4 regions of the Arthrobacter pascens genome follow, and region 3 is predicted to be linked to each of the others. Evidence: riboswitches for the same ligand, from Rfam matches in the RefSeq annotation. Region 3 holds a riboswitch; each other region holds the start of a gene.
What was found. A riboswitch is a leader RNA that binds a small molecule or an ion and turns the genes downstream of it on or off. The one in region 3 is predicted to bind S-adenosylmethionine.
Positions count from the first base shown of each region.

Region 1: linked by a shared signal. The riboswitch ahead of QFZ40_RS00420 (DUF1737 domain-containing protein) and the one ahead of QFZ40_RS13345 (bifunctional o-acetylhomoserine/o-acetylserine sulfhydrylase) in region 3 are both predicted to bind S-adenosylmethionine.
Region 2: linked by a shared signal. The riboswitch ahead of QFZ40_RS17345 (cobalamin-independent methionine synthase II family protein) and the one ahead of QFZ40_RS13345 (bifunctional o-acetylhomoserine/o-acetylserine sulfhydrylase) in region 3 are both predicted to bind S-adenosylmethionine.
Region 4: linked by a shared signal. The riboswitch ahead of QFZ40_RS06385 (aminotransferase class V-fold PLP-dependent enzyme) and the one ahead of QFZ40_RS13345 (bifunctional o-acetylhomoserine/o-acetylserine sulfhydrylase) in region 3 are both predicted to bind S-adenosylmethionine.

Region 1 covers NZ_JAUSXF010000001.1:93,567-95,757, reverse strand. Annotated here, with positions in the region: gene QFZ40_RS00425 (acetyl-CoA C-acyltransferase) at 1-872, shown strand, start outside; SAM riboswitch class IV at 963-1,077, shown strand; gene QFZ40_RS00420 (DUF1737 domain-containing protein) at 1,091-1,348, shown strand; gene QFZ40_RS00415 (rhodanese-like domain-containing protein) at 1,345-1,755, shown strand; gene QFZ40_RS00410 (O-succinylhomoserine sulfhydrylase) at 1,756-2,191, shown strand, end outside.
Region 2 covers NZ_JAUSXF010000001.1:3,793,492-3,795,682, reverse strand. Annotated here, with positions in the region: gene QFZ40_RS17345 (cobalamin-independent methionine synthase II family protein) at 1-1,176, opposite strand, end outside; SAM riboswitch class I at 1,186-1,290, opposite strand; gene QFZ40_RS17340 (adenylosuccinate synthase) at 1,594-2,191, shown strand, end outside.
Region 3 covers NZ_JAUSXF010000001.1:2,897,746-2,899,936, reverse strand. Annotated here, with positions in the region: gene QFZ40_RS13355 (CPBP family intramembrane glutamic endopeptidase) at 1-171, shown strand, start outside; gene QFZ40_RS13350 (VOC family protein) at 335-973, opposite strand; SAM riboswitch class IV at 1,144-1,257, shown strand; gene QFZ40_RS13345 (bifunctional o-acetylhomoserine/o-acetylserine sulfhydrylase) at 1,302-2,191, shown strand, end outside.
Region 4 covers NZ_JAUSXF010000001.1:1,374,095-1,376,285, reverse strand. Annotated here, with positions in the region: gene hisN (histidinol-phosphatase) at 1-687, shown strand, start outside; SAM riboswitch class IV at 845-958, shown strand; gene QFZ40_RS06385 (aminotransferase class V-fold PLP-dependent enzyme) at 1,020-2,191, shown strand, end outside.

The sequences.
Region 1 (2,191 bases), 2.8 Mb from region 3:
GCGAAGCTGATTTCATCGTCGCAGCAGGCCAGGAGTCCATGAGCAACGCCCCGCACCTGCTCCGCGGGCTGCGCACCGGGGTGGCCATAGGCGATGCCCCGCTGGTGGATTCGCTGAACGGGGACGCCCTGCAGGATCCCGTTTCCGGTGTGCTGCAGGGCGCGGCGACCGATGCGGGCAACGCCGAGCGGGGGATCAGCCGGGCGGGGCAGGACGAGGTTGCCGCGCGGTCCCACCAGCGCTCCGAGGCCGCACGGTCCGCCGGGTTCCTGGCTGAGGAGATAGCACCCGTGGGGATTCCGCAGCGGCGGGGTCCGGCGCTGGTTGTGGATTCCGATGAGGGCATCAGGCCCGGAACGACGCCGGAAGCGCTGGCAGCGCTCAAACCTGCGTTCTCCACGGCTGAGTCGGCCACCATCACCGCAGGTTCTGCCTCTCCGCTCTCCGACGGCGCCGCCGCCGTCGTGGTTGCCAGTAAGGCGGCAGCCCAGCGGGCCGGACTCAGCTGGATTGCCGAGATCGGCAGCCACGGCCAGACCGCCGGCCCTGACGCTTCGCTGCACTCCCAGCCATCACGGGCCATCGAACAGGCACTCAAGCTTGAAGGGCTCGAGGTGACGGACCTGGATCTCATCGAGATCAACGAGGCGTTTGCGTCGGTCATCATCCAGTCAGCGAAAGACCTGGGAATTCCGACGGGCCGGATCAACGCCGAGGGCGGCGCGATCGCCCTGGGCCATCCCGTCGGCGCCTCCGGGGCCCGGCTGGTGCTCCATCAGGCGCTGGCACTCAAGCGCCGCGGCGGCGGCACCGGAGTGGTAGCCCTCTGTGGCGGCGGCGGTCAGGGGGAAGCCCTCATCCTCAAGGCCTGACCCGGCCCTCGTTGCACCCGTGACGGTTGGTTACGGAACATGACGACGACGGCGGTGCGGGGCGGCGTGCCAAGTGTTACGTTTTTGAGCAGTAATGAGAACCGGCGCCAAGCCCTGACTGGCCGGTCGGCAACCCTCCCTTTCGCGGCGGGGTGCCTCAGGTGAATACTCGGCATATCGACCATTCGAGCTGCAAGCGTGAAAGAAGGAGATCCCTCGTGTCTGAGGCACCTGCCCCTGAAGAAAAGCTGTCCTACCGACTGATCACCGGGCCGGACGACCGTGCCTTCTGCGAACGGATCTCCAGCGCCCTGGGCGAAGGCTACGTGCTGCACGGCAGCCCGGCCGCAACCTTCAACGGCAGCAGCGTTATCGTTGCACAGGCCCTGATCCTCCCGGCGGCCATCGCCAGTGCGGATGCCGCCGTCGCCACCGCCGTAGAAGACCTCGAGTTCGAGGGCGAGGGCCACGCATGAGCTATGCAGGAGACCTCACGCCGCACGAAGCCTGGGCCAAGCTGCAGGAAGGTGCAATCCTCGTCGACGTCCGCACGGAAGGCGAATGGGCGCACATCGGCATCCCTGACACCAGGGCAACGGACAACGATCCCCTCTTCATCCAATGGACTTTCCCGGGCGGGATACCCAACCCGGAATTCATCAGGGAGCTCACCCAGCAGGCGCCGGAGGACACCACCACCGAACTGGTCTTCCTGTGCCGCTCCGGCGCCCGATCCGTGGCCGCCGCCATTGCAGCCACCCAGGCCGGCTTCACGTCCTATAACGTCCTGGAGGGCTTCGAAGGCGATCCCGACCGCTACGGCGAGCGCACCATCAACGGCTGGAAGAACCGCGGCCTGCCGACCAACCTGGGAAAGAACTAAGTGACCTTCAACGAAGATGCCTCCAGCTGGAGCCCTGACACCCAGGCAGTCCGTGGCGGCCTTGACCGCACCAACTTCCAGGAAACCACCGAGCCGGTCTTCCTGAACTCGGGGTTCGTCTACGAATCCGCTGCCGCCGCCGAGCGCGCCTTCACCGGCGAGGACGAGCGGTTTGTCTACTCCCGCTACGGCAACCCCTCAGTGGCCACGTTCCAGGAACGGCTCCGGCTCCTGGAAGGCACCGAAGCGTGCTTTGCGACGGCGTCCGGAATGTCCGCCGTCTTTACCGCCCTGGGTGCCCTGCTGGCTGCGGGAGACAGGGTAGTTGCGGCCCGCTCGCTGTTCGGTTCCTGTTTCGTGATCCTGAACGACATCCTGCCGCGCTGGGGCGTGGAGACCGTCTTCGTTGACGGGCCGGACCTGGACCAGTGGCGTG
Region 2 (2,191 bases), 900 kb from region 3:
CTCACCCAGGGCCTCAAGCTTGGCCCAGGCAATCTGCGGGTGCACACGGCCTCCCAGTCCGCAGTCGGTGGAGGCGATGACGTTCTCACGTCCCACCAGCTCCGCGAACCGCACGATCCTGTCCGCCACGAGGTCGGGATGCTCCACGACGTTGGTGGCATGGGACACGACGCCGGGAATGATCACCTTGCCCTCGGGCAGCTTAGTGTCCTCCCAGATCCGCCACTCGTGCTCATGGCGGACGTTGGCTGCTTCAAAGGAGTAGCCGCCGGCGTTGATTTGCAGCACGGACCCGATGATGTCCGCGAACGGAATATCCGTCGTGTGAGGTCCATGCCAGGATCCCCAGCAGACGTGCAGCCGGATCCGGTCCCTGGGCAAGTCGCGCAGCGCCCAGTTCGTGGCCTCGACGCGCAGCTGGATGAACCTCAGGTAGTCCTGCAGCGCTGGTTCAGGGTTGATCTGGTCCCAGCTTTCCGCGAGCGACGGGTCGTCCAACTGGACGGTCAGGCCGGCGTCGATGATGGCCTTGTATTCCTCCCGCATGGCATCAGCGCAGGCATAGAGGAGCTCCTCATCAGAGGCGTAGTACTCGTTGGCCACCCTGGCGCACGAACCGGGGGACAGCGAAGCCACGAAGCCTTCAGTCAGGCCGGCTGCAGCCAGGCCCTTCTTCAGGTTCGTAACATCAGATGCCACCAGGTCCTGTCCGGTGTATGTCAGGGGCCCGGTGATCTTCGGCTGGGAGACGCTCTTGCGGTGCGTCAGGATCCCTGAGGACGGATCGGTGTAGGCGTCGTTGAAAGCCAGCCGGTCACGGCGATCGGGAAATGAGGTCAGCACAATATGACCCGGAGTAGAGCGATGCACCACCGGGTCCTTCCAGCGGTCCACATCCGTTGGTTCCAGGCCGCCAAGCCTGGCGAAGGAGTAGTTCCACCAGGCCCCGTAATCAACCGAAGTGGACATGGTGTGCCCGTATTCGCCGTCATTCGGGATATTCAGCCCGACATCCTTCTGCCGCTGGACGACACCCGCCACCGATGCTTCCAGCAACTCAAGGAATTCGGGAGTAATGCCGTCTGTTTCCTTAGCGGCGTTGGCGGCGATGAGCTCAGGTGTGCGGGGCAGGGAGCCTGCATGCGTGGCCCGGATGTGGTCAGTGTTGAGGGACATGGATCATTCCTTCCATCGGTCCTGGCAGTAGCACCTGCAGGCAGGATTGTCCCTGCACCTCCGCGGTTGCTGCGGCGTCTACGAGCCAGGTCTCTCGGCCGCTCCGGATGGGTACTCTCACTTAATGGCATCGCGCGGATGAGGGCAAGCCTTTGCCGGATTGTTTCACGGGATGGCGGCAGGTGGCGTGCCGGCAACGCGGAGCCGCGTCGCCGAACAAGTGGAGAAACCCCCGCATCCGCTAAACTTGGCTGGTAAGAGCCCCGAACTCTTGCCTGGCAGGCCACCGAAGCTGTTCCGCCAGACTGAAGCCGTCGGGGCATTCTCATGAACGGTGCCGACTTCCGGCATCCGCCCCTGGTGATTCAGGCAGGGCTGGACAACGGGATGCGGCCCGAACGAATGGGGGAGGATCCCATGCCAGCAATCGTGATCGTCGGAGCCCAATGGGGCGACGAAGGCAAAGGTAAGGCTACTGACCTGCTCGGCCACCGCGTCGACTACGTCGTTAAGCCCAACGGCGGCAACAACGCCGGGCACACCGTCGTCGTAGGCGGTGAGAAGTATGAGCTCAAGCTCCTTCCGGCCGGCATCCTCAGCCCCAACGCTATTCCGATCATCGGAAACGGCTGCGTGGTGAACCTGGAGGCACTCTTCCAGGAGATCGACGGCCTTGAGGCCCGTGGCGCCGACACGTCCAGGCTCCGTGTCTCCGCCAACGCCCACCTGGTCGCGCCCTATCACCAGGTGCTGGATAAGGTCACCGAGCGGTTCCTCGGCAGCCGCGCCATCGGCACCACCGGCCGCGGCATCGGCCCGGCATATATGGACAAGGTGGCCCGCCTGGGCATCCGGGTCCAGGACGTGTTCGATGAGTCCATCCTCCGCCAGAAGGTCGAGGGATCGCTGCGGCAGAAGAATGAGCTCCTGGTCAAGGTCTACAACCGCCGCGACATCGAGGTGGAGGAGATCGTTGCCTACTTCCTGTCCTTTGCAGAGCGCCTCCGCCCGCTGG
Region 3 (2,191 bases):
CTCTACCAGGGCTTCGGACCGTTCATCGGCAATGCCGTGATGGGAGTGGTCTTCGCCTGGCTCTACACCCGGACCAAGCGCGTGATGCCGCTGGTCATCGCCCATTCACTGCTGGACATCGTGGCCTTCGTGGGCTTCAGCCTCTTCGGCAGGGCAGTGGGCCTGGGCTGACCCAAAGACAATGCGTCTTAAAGTAATTCGGCCGCCATCGGTAGGTGACGTCGTTGGCACCCGCTGATGGCGGCCGAAGATTAGACAGCTATCCGGGGCATCATGGCCCGGATAGTCACGGCCGGGGGGGAGACCGGCCGGCGAATAATCAGATGGAGAACAATCAGATAACGACTGCTCCGGTGGCGGTTTCGAAAGTGACAGACAGGATACCGGGGGTTCCATGCGGAGCCACCCACTTAACCGCCACGTCCTCAAGGGGCCTCTCAACGGGCTCGCCCAGCCACTCGGTAACCCGCTCGGCCGAACCGGCAATGGTCAGGCAGGACATTTTGACGTTGCTGGGGTAGGCGTTGGACGGGTGCAGGGCGGGATCGCCTTCCCACTTCAGCATGTACGGAACCTGCGGGTCAGCAATAAGGCCGAGGATCCCGATCTGCTTCCAGACGAGTTCGCGGCCGTCCGGGAATTTCCGGTTGCCGTTGACGGCGGCCCGTCCCAGTCGCTGTTCGAAGGGGGCGAGGCTGTCCACTTCGACGCACCAGCCCATCCATCCGCCGCCGGCTGCGGAACGTGCACGGACGGCTTGGCCGAAAGGGGCCTTGTCCGATGCAGGGTGGTCAAGGACTTCAACAACTTCCACATATTTGTGGCCCGCGAGCGGGATGATCATGTTCCGGGTTCCGAAACGGGGGTGTACGCCGCCCTTCACGGCTTCAACGCCGAGGGCGGACGAAATACGATCGGTGGTGGCAGCCAGGCCATCGTGTTCACAGGCGTAAGAGACGTGATCCATGCGCATGCCATCATCTTGGCATCTTGTGATGCGGCTCTCAGCTAAGGGTACCCTTACTAAAAGCCGCCATTGTCATGAGTGGACATTCGCCTTTCCTCCGGCCCCGGCGGATCCGCGCCGACAATGTTCGTCACAATGTTGTCCCGGGCGGCGCGGCACTTCCTACACTGAACGCAGGTCATGAGTGCCAGCGCCAAGCCCCGGCTGGCTGGCCGGCAACCCTCCGCGCGGCGGGGTGCCCCGGATGAGGACCTGGCTGTCCGACAACGGCCGGATGGCAAGCGCGGCCCGTGGCATACCCAGCATTCCCGGGCCCATGTCAAAGGAGCCTTGAATGTCCGACGGATGGTCTTTTGAAACCCGCCAGATCCATGCCGGGCAGGAGCCGGACAGCGCCACCGGCGCCCGTGCCCTCCCGATTTACCAGACGACGTCGTTCGTCTTCCCCAGTGCCGAAAGTGCTGCCAACCGCTTCGCACTGGCCGAGCTGGCACCGATCTACACGCGCATCGGAAACCCTACCCAGGACGCCGTGGAGCAGCGGATCGCCAGTCTTGAAGGCGGACTCGCTGCCCTGCTGCTGAGTTCGGGGCAGGCTGCCGAAACCTTTGCCATCCTGAACATCGCCGAGGCCGGAGACCACGTCGTAGCCAGCCCCAGCCTTTATGGCGGTACCTACAACCTGCTGGGGCATACGCTCAAAAAGTTCGGCATTTCGGTGACGTTCGTGGAGGACCCGGACAACCTGGATCAGTGGCGTGCGGCGGTGCAGCCGAACACCAAGCTGTTCTTCGCGGAGGTGGTATCCAACCCGCGCCAGGACGTCCTGGATATTGAGGGAGTGTCCCGGACCGCCCACGAGGCCGGCGTGCCGCTGGTGGTGGACAACACGCTCTCCACCCCCTATCTCATCCGTCCGCTGGAGTGGGGCGCTGACATTGTGGTCCACTCCGCCACGAAATACCTGGGCGGGCACGGCTCGGCGATCGCCGGAGTGATTGTGGACTCCGGCAACTTCGACTTCGGGAAGGACCCGGAACGGTTCCCCGGCTTCAATACGCCGGACCCCACCTACAATGGCCTGGTCTACGCCCGTGACCTCGGCGCCGATGGTGCACTCGGGGCCAACCTCTCCTACATCCTCAAGGCCAGGGTCCAGCTGCTCCGTGACCTGGGCTCTGCGGTGTCACCGTTCAACGCCTTCCTGATAGCGCAGGGACTGGA
Region 4 (2,191 bases), 1.5 Mb from region 3:
CTGACGCCGGTCACCGACGCGGACAAGGCCGCCGAGGAAGCCATCCGCGGCCAGCTGTCCCGTTCCCGGCCACGGGACGCCGTCCTGGGCGAGGAATTCGGCAGTTCCGGGCATGGATCCCGGCGCTGGATCATCGATCCCATCGACGGCACCAAGAACTTTGTCCGCGGCGTTCCCGTCTGGGCCACCCTGATTGCCCTGGTCGATGAAGGCGAACCCGTCGTTGGCGTGGTAAGCGCCCCTGCGCTGGGCAAACGCTGGTGGGCCGCCAAAGGTGCCGGGGCATACATGGGACGCTCCCTTGCTGCCGCCACCCGGCTCCGGGTATCTGACGTGTCGAAGCTTTCGGATGCCTCCCTCTCCTATTCCAGCCTCGGCGGATGGAAAGAACGCGGGAGCCTGGACGACTTCCTCGGCCTGACGGAGGACGTCTGGCGGACGCGCGCATACGGCGACTTCTGGTCCTACTGCATGGTGGCCGAGGGTTCCGTTGACATTGCCTGCGAGCCTGAGCTGAACCTCTACGACATGGCGGCCCTGGTCCCCATCGTGGTTGAAGCCGGCGGCAGGTTTACGTCCCTCGACGGCGAGGACGGCCCGTTCGGAGGCAACGCCCTGGCCACCAACTCGATCCTGCACTCCGAGGTTCTCAAGCGCCTCAACCCGGATCTGGACGACCTCCTCTAACCGGGAAACCCGAATATTCGATGGCGGACGCGTCCACTAGGGTGCGTCCGCCGTCGTATTCTTCGGGCAAAGCCGATTCTTACAACGCCGCGTAACAAAACCCTTAACATTGGAACCCGCTTTTTCCTGGCCCGCAGCATGTTCTACGCTCTTAATAGGTCACGAGTGCCAGCGCAAAACCCCGGTTTGCTGGCCGGCAACCCTCCATTCGCGGTGGGGTGCCCCGGGTGACGACCAGGCCGGTCCGGAACGGACCCGGCAAGCGCGGATTCCCATGGAGGGGTCCTTCTTACAGTGAGGTCTCTGTGACAACTGCCACCGTCTCCCCCAACATCGCCGCCCCCGTACACACCACCAGCCCGGCCACGCTGTTCAGTGAACGCAATGCCATTGCGGGCCGTCCGCTGTCCGCCGTCACCGGTGCCGAGATTCAGGCGCCCCTGATCCAAGGCGGGCACGTCCGGTACGCCAACCTTGACTATGGCGCGTCCGCTCCTGCCCTCTCCGTTGTGTCGGCCTATCTCAATGAGATCCTGCCGTTCTACGCCAGCGTCCATCGTGGTGCCGGCTACGCATCGCAGATCAGCACGTCCGTCTATGAGAACGCACGCAACATCGTCCGTGACTTTGTGGGTGGCCGCCCTGATGACTCAGTTGTCTTTACCCGCAACACCACCGATTCGCTGAACCTGCTGGCCGGCTGTCTTCCGAGTACTGACGGACGTCCGAACGGCGACGTGCTTTATCTGGACATCGAGCATCACGCCAACCTTCTGCCGTGGCAGGGCCTGCCGCACCGCAGTGTAGTGGCCGCCGACACCATCGCCGGCACCATCGAGGCACTCCGGGCGGAACTGGAGCAGGGCGGCGTAAGCCTGCTGGCCGTCACCGGTGCGTCCAATGTAACCGGTGAGATCCTGCCCATCCGGGCCCTTGCAACGCTGGCGCACGAACACGGTGCCCGGATCGTGGTGGACGCCGCCCAGCTGGCGCCGCACCGGCGCATCAGCATCAGCACCGACGACGTCGACTACCTCGCCTTCTCCGGTCACAAGCTTTATGCGCCCTTCGGCGCGGGCGTCCTGGTGGGCAGGCCTGACTGGCTCGATCTCGGAACCCCTCACCTCGCCGGCGGCGGAGCCGTCCGTGAAGCCAGGCTCGACGGCGTCAGCTGGACCACAGGGCCGGCTCGCCACGAGGGCGGCTCACCCAACGTCCTTGGTGCTGCCACCCTGGCCCGCGCCACCCAGGTGATCGCTGCTTTGGATCAGGACCGCTGGCACGCCCATGAGTCGGCCATCAGGTCTTTCCTGGTGGAGGGACTCCAGAGGATCGAGGGCGTTACCGTACATCAGATCTTCAAGGACACGGATCCCGAAACGGACACCATCGGGGTCGTGAACTTCTCCGTAGCCGGTTACGATGCCGGCCTGGTGGCCGCATACCTGTCTGCCGAACATGGGGTAGGCCTGCGCGACGGACGCTTCTGCGCGCACCCGCTGCT